3 regions of the Roseburia sp. OM04-10BH genome follow, and region 1 is predicted to be linked to each of the others. Evidence: predicted binding sites of a transcription regulator. Region 1 holds the regulator's gene; each other region holds the start of a gene.

What was found. The regulator Rex, encoded in region 1, represses fermentation and respiration genes when NADH is low (regulators of the CRP and FNR family bind a similar motif). The targets are predictions, from matches to a motif close to ATTGTTAANTANTTAACAAT.
Region 2: a site for Rex is predicted at 947-966, ahead of DXB43_RS12220 (acetyl-CoA C-acetyltransferase). Genes of this name have one in related genera too.
Region 3: a site for Rex is predicted at 1,498-1,517, ahead of pflB (formate C-acetyltransferase). Genes of this name have one in related genera too.

What each region holds. Positions count from the first base shown of each region.
Region 1 is NZ_QTZI01000003.1:148,478-150,755, forward strand. It holds gene DXB43_RS04585 (ABC-F family ATP-binding cassette domain-containing protein) at 1-990, shown strand, start outside; gene DXB43_RS04590 (redox-sensing transcriptional repressor Rex) at 1,068-1,718, shown strand; gene DXB43_RS04595 (hypothetical protein) at 1,730-2,278, shown strand, end outside.
Region 2 is NZ_QTZI01000012.1:74,948-77,225, reverse strand. It holds gene DXB43_RS12225 (cell wall hydrolase) at 1-827, shown strand, start outside; gene DXB43_RS12220 (acetyl-CoA C-acetyltransferase) at 1,004-2,188, shown strand.
Region 3 is NZ_QTZI01000010.1:43,357-45,634, forward strand. It holds gene pflB (formate C-acetyltransferase) at 1-1,412, opposite strand, end outside; ZMP/ZTP riboswitch at 1,569-1,648, opposite strand; gene DXB43_RS10795 (amino acid ABC transporter ATP-binding protein) at 1,732-2,278, opposite strand, start outside.

The DNA of each region.
Region 1 (2,278 bases):
TCAAAATCTTACGAGCATAAACTGTTTTCAAACATTGATTTTCAGATTAAGCGAGGGGAAAAAGTTGCTTTAATCGGAAATAACGGTACCGGGAAAACCACCATTTTAAAGATAATCAATGGAATTGTAGACGCAGATGCCGGGGAGATAAAGCTTGGAAGCAATGTGGAAATCGGATATTACGATCAGGAGCATCAGAATTTAGACCCGGATAAGACGTTATTTGATGAAATTGCAGATGCTTATCCGAATCTGAAGGCAACGAAGATTCGAAATGTGTTAGCAGCATTTTTATTTACGGATGATGATGTGTTTAAGCGGATTCGTGATATCAGTGGTGGAGAAAGAGGCCGTGTTTCACTGGCAAAACTGATGTTATCCAATGCGAACTTCTTAATTTTAGACGAGCCGACCAACCACCTTGATATTATGTCAAAGGAAATTTTAGAGTCAGCCATCAATTCCTATACCGGAACGGTGCTTTATGTATCCCATGACCGTTATTTTATTAATAAAACTGCCAGCAGAATTCTTGATTTAAAGAATGAAACAATTCTAAATTATATTGGAAATTACGATTATTATCTGGAGAAAAAGGAAGTTCAGGAGTTAGCGGCGTTTGGCACAGCTACACAGGATCGTGCAGACAATTCAGGGGCAAAAGGAAATGTCATTGTTTCCGATGGAACTGGAGAAAATAATGGAACAGAGCAGATATCCGGCGGAGGAAAACAGAAGTTAAGCTGGGAAGAAATGAAGAAACAGCAGGCAGCAAAACGTAAGCTGGAAAACGAATTAAAGCGTACAGAAGATGAAATTGCTAAGAGAGAGGCAAAGATAGAAGCATTAAATGATGAACTGTCAAAGCCGGAGGTAGCATCAAATTCCTATGAATTAAACAAAATCCATGAGGAGCAGATGCAGGAAGAGGCAGCGCTGGAAGAACTCTATGCAAAATGGGAAGAATTAAGTTTACAGAAAGATTGTTAAAGTTGTAACACATTGACATCCTTTCGGCAAGAAACTATAATTATTGTAGGGTATTGAGAGCAGGAGGAACTGGCAGAATGAGCAAAGAAATATCACAGGCAGTAATTCGTAGAATGCCAAGATATTACCGATATCTGGGGGAACTTTTAGATGAAGGGGTAGAACGTATTTCATCGAATGAACTGAGTGCAAGAATGAAAGTGACCGCATCGCAGATCAGACAGGATTTAAATAATTTTGGTGGTTTTGGACAGCAGGGATATGGTTACAATGTACAATTTCTGTATGAAGAAATCGGAAAGATTATGGGATTAAATGAACAGCATAATATTATTATTATTGGAGCTGGTAACTTAGGACAGGCACTTGCCAATTATGTGAAGTTTGAAAAACTCGGCTTCGTCATAGTAGGATTGTTTGACGTGAATCCGGAGTTATGCGGAAAATCCATTCGTGGCAATAAAATCGAAATGATTGATAAACTGGAAGAATTTGTAAAGACACATAAGGTAGATATTGCTACACTGACTATGCCGAAAGAAAAGGCAGATGCTGTGGCAAACCAGCTGGTAAGCCTTGGTGTACATGCAATCTGGAATTTTGCCCATGTAGATCTGGAAGTGTTGGATGAAAATGTTGTAGTGGAAAATGTACATTTATCAGACAGCCTGATGCAGTTATCCTATAACATGACAAAGAACAAAAGGAAAAAGGAAACGCTGGAATAGAGGTGTTTTGCATGAAAGATGACAAGGAATTTCTGGAAGCATTAGAAAGCAGAAAAGTACCAATACTTGTATTGGATCAGAAATGGCACAGGCTTTTTGCTTTAAGCGGAAAAACCAGTGAAATCAAGCAGCTGGAAGAAAAGTTAAATCAGTTGTTAGAACAGCAGGGAAAGCTTAATAATGATTTGAAAGAACTGAAAAAGACAAAGAATCGGTTGATGAAAAGCATTGTTGTCAACATGGAAGGAACTCATGAGGAAAATGAGGGGGATATTTCTTCCAGAAAATTAGATGAAGACAAGAGACTGATTGATGAAGTCAATGTCAAAATGGAAGAAATTGAGGATGAATTAATTGAACTTCCACGAAATATAAACAGTGCAAATCAGGAACTTATGTTAGAAAGCATGCGTTACTGCTATGAGAGACTAAGACAGAACAGCAAAGAAGCAGATGAAATTACGGCTTGGATTGATAAGGTAAGGGTAGAACTTAAGAAAAATATCATCAAAAAACAGAACCGTGAAATCAACAACCGGCAGATTTATTCTTATATGCAT
Region 2 (2,278 bases), on a different contig from region 1:
TTGGAGCAAGCTCCTTTTCGGATTTTTTAAACCGGATGGAATATGCCAAATCTATTTATGATTATGACAGGCAGGAGCTTTCTGATTATGAGGATACACTGGCTGAATTAAAACAGCAGAAGGAAGATTTAGAGACGGCAAAAGAAGAACTGCTTGCGGCAGAACAGACGAAGCAGGAGCAGAAGAGCAAGGCAGACAGTCTGGTGGCAGCCCAGCAGGAAAAAATAAGCGCAGCAAAGTCGGATGTTGCAGATGCAGAGACGGAAATAGCAGACACAGATGCGGAAATCGCAAGACAGAAAGCCTATGAGGAAGAATTAGAGGTACAGAAGGCGAAAGAAGATGCTGCCCGTCAGGAGGAGATTAGGCGTCAGGAAGAGGAACTTATTAACAGTCAGCAGCCAGATGCTTCAGATAATAATGTAAATCCGGATGGGACATCCACCGGGGATAATACCACAGGAAGCGATGCTTCCGGTGGGGGGACAGTGAATGCCAGTGATGTTGCCATGCTGGCAGCACTGATCCAGTGCGAAGCAGGCGGCGAAAGCTATGAAGGGAAGCTTGCCGTTGGAAGCGTGGTCATGAACCGTGTGGACAGCAGTTATTTCCCGGATACCGTGGTAGGTGTCATCTATCAGAGCGGGCAGTTCTCACCGGTAGCCAGCGGTCGTTTTGCAGTAGTGCTTTCATCCGGGGCAGATGCGTCCTGTGTGCAGGCTGCCACAGAAGTGTTAGCAGGCACAAGAACCTTAAACTGCTTATATTTCCGCAGAAACAACGGACTGATTAGTGGAACTGTAATCGGAAACCATGTATTTTATTAAGGAAAGCTGAAAATCCGGCTCAATAAAGCAAGTTTCACTTGCAAAAATCCCCTTTCTATGATAACATCAGATTGTCGGGAAAGAGCCGGAAAGGCTTTCTTTTATTTTTTTTACAAAAGATTGTTAAAAAAATAACAATAGTAAAAGGCAAATTTAATTCAGAAGGAGACGAGAAAATGGCACAGAAAGTAGTTTTAGCAGGCGCATGTCGTACCGCAATCGGTAAAATGGGAGGAGCTTTAAGCAATACTCCAGCCGCAGATTTAGGCGCAATCGTAATCAAAGAAGCATTAAACAGAGCTGGTGTTAAACCAGAACAGGTTGATGAAGTAATGATGGGATGTGTAATCCAGGCAGCACAGGGACAGAACGTTGCACGTCAGGCTTCTATCAAAGCAGGTTTACCAATCGAGGTTCCTGCATTTACATTAAACGTAGTTTGTGGTTCTGGTTTGAAATGTGTAAACGAAGCTGCAAACATGATTGTGGCTGGTCAGGCAGACATCGTTGTTGCAGGTGGTATGGAGAACATGTCTATGGCACCTTACGCTATGACAAAAGCTCGTTTTGGATATCGTATGAACAATGCAACAATTATCGATACCATGGTAAATGATGCATTAACAGACGCATTTAATCATTATCATATGATGATTACAGCAGAGAACGTATGTGACAAATACGGAATTACCCGTGAAGAGTTAGACGAGTTCTCAGCAAACAGCCAGCAGAAATGTGAAAAAGCAATTGCTGAAGGCAGATTCAAAGACGAAATCGTTCCTGTACCTGTTAAGGTTAAGAAAGAAACTGTTATGTTTGACACAGATGAGGGACCACGTCCAGGCACAACTGCTGAGTCATTAAGCAAATTAAGATGCTGCTCTGGTAAAGAGGGTGGACTTGTTACTGCAGGTAACGCTTCCGGTATCAACGATGGTGCAGCAGCAATCGTTGTTATGAGCGAAGAAAAAGCAAAAGAGCTTGGTGTTAAACCAATGGCTACATGGGTTGCAGGAGCACTTGGCGGAGTTGAGCCGGAAATCATGGGTGTTGGACCTGTTGCTTCTACAAAGAAAGTTCTTGCAAGAACCGGAATGTCTATCGATGATTTCGACTTAATCGAGGCAAACGAAGCATTCGCTGCTCAGTCAATTGCAGTTGCAAGAGATCTTGGATTTGATATGTCTAAGGTAAACGTAAACGGTGGTGCAATCGCACTTGGACATCCTGTTGGAGCATCTGGATGCCGTATCTTAGTTACATTGCTTCATGAGATGCAGAAGAGAGACGCTAAGAAAGGTCTTGCTACTCTGTGTATCGGTGGTGGAATGGGCTGCTCAACAATCGTTGAGAGAGACTAATTCACTCTTTCTGAATAAGTAAATATACCCGGGAAGTGCAAAACGCTTCTCGGGTCTTGCGTTGCAAGTTATAACCCAGAAGGCTTTCGC
Region 3 (2,278 bases), on a different contig from region 1:
GCCATTACTTCATCATAGTCAAGATATTCAGCTGTAATTGGTGCGTAGTTTGGTCCTACCTGCTCGCCTGATTTTTCATCAACACCACCGTTGATTGCGTAAAGCAGACATTTTGCAAGGTTTGCACGAGCGCCGAAGAACTGCATCTCTTTACCTGTCTGTGTAGCAGATACACAGCAGCAGATTGCATAATCATCGCCCCATACCGGTTTCATTGCATCATCGTTTTCATACTGGATTGAGCTTGTTTCAATCGAGATACGTGCTGCATAATCACGGAAGGTCTGTGGCAGTCTGGATGAATAGAATACAGTAAGATTTGGTTCCGGTGCCGGTCCCATATTCTCTAAAGTATGAAGGAAACGGAAGTCTGTCCTGGTTACCATGGAACGTCCGTCTACACCTGTTCCTGCTACATCAAGGGTTGCCCATACAGGGTCACCGGAGAATAACTGGTTATAAGAAGGAATACGTGCGAATTTAACCATACGAAGTTTCATTGTGAAATGGTCAATCAGCTCCTGAGCCTGCTGCTCAGTAAGAATTCCCTTATCCATATCTCTCTTAATATAAATATCAAGGAAAGTAGAAACACGTCCTACTGACATCGCTGCACCGTTCTGTGTCTTGATTGCTGCAAGGTATCCGAAGTATAACCACTGAACAGCCTCTTTTGCATTGGTTGCAGGTCTTGAAATATCATATCCGTAAATCTCAGCCAGTTTCTTCATGTCTTCCAGACATTTAATCTGCTCTGCAATTTCTTCTCTTAAACGGATGACATCATCTGTCATCTGTCCGCATCCGCAGTTGGCTTTGTCCTTCTTCTTCTCAGCGATTAAGTAATCCAGTCCGTATAATGCTACACGGCGGTAATCACCTACAATACGTCCACGACCGTAGGTATCCGGAAGACCTGTTAAAATCTTAGCATGACGAACCTTCATCATTTCCGGTGTATAAGCATCAAATACTGCTGTATTGTGTGTCTTATGATACTTGGTGAAAATTTCTTTTAATTTATCATTTACTTCATAACCGTAGGTCTCACATGCCTGAACAGCCATCTTGATTCCACCATATGGCATGAAAGCTCTCTTTAATGGTTTGTCAGTCTGAAGACCAACTACCTGCTCTAAATCTTTTAAGCTTTCATCGATATATCCCGGACCATAAGCTGTAATTCCGGTTACAACCTCTGTCTCCATATCAAGAACGCCGCCCTTGGCACGCTCTTCTTTCTGTAATTTCTGAAGTGCATCCCATAGCTTGTTGGTTGCATCTGTCGGCTCAGCTAAAAAGCTCTCATCTCCATCATATGGAGTGTAGTTGTCCTGAATGAACTGACGAACATTGATTTCTTCTTTCCAGAGACGTCCTTCGAATCCATCCCACTCTTTCATTTCAATCATTACGATATCCTCCTAAAAAATGTATTCAGTATGAACACTGAATGGTTACTAATTAGTCTTGTTTAACTGTAGTTAGTATATACTGACTGTCATTTTTTTGTCAATATCTTTTGGTGTTCAAAATAACATACAAAAGAAAACGAGCCAGTCCTCCAGGTTCATCGCCCAGACGGTCGGCTCGTTTTCGTTATACTTCATGTGGTTTTTCCACTTATCCGTCAGTCATATAACGGTTTTATCATAGACTATTTCTTTTCTGATTGCAATAGCTTATGAAAACTTTTTATCAACTATTTTTTCCGTTTTATCTGTTCTTTCCCTACAATACTTTGGAAAGGAAGTCGCAAAGACGCGGATTCTGTGGATTGGCGAAGAATTCTGCCGGTGTATTCTCTTCCTGAATCTGTCCTTCATTGATAAACATGACACGGCTTGCCACTTCTCTTGCAAATCCCATTTCGTGCGTTACCACTACCATGGTCATTCCGTCCTGTGCCAGTTCTTTCATAATTTCAAGAACTTCTCCTACCATTTCCGGATCCAGTGCGGAAGTCGGCTCGTCAAATAACATGACATCCGGATTCATTGCCAGTGCTCTTGCAATTGCAATACGCTGTTTCTGTCCACCGGAAAGCATTGCCGGATAAGTATCTGCTTTATCGGAAAGACCAACTCTCATCAAAAGCTCGTCCGCACGCTTAGATGCCTCTTCCTTATTCATAAGTCCGGTCTGAACCGGTGCCAGCATGATATTTCCTTTTACGGTATAATTCGGGAACAGATTGAACTGCTGGAATACCATTCCAATCTTCTGACGCATCTTGTTGATGTCTACGGATTTATCCGTGATATCTGTTCCTTCAAAA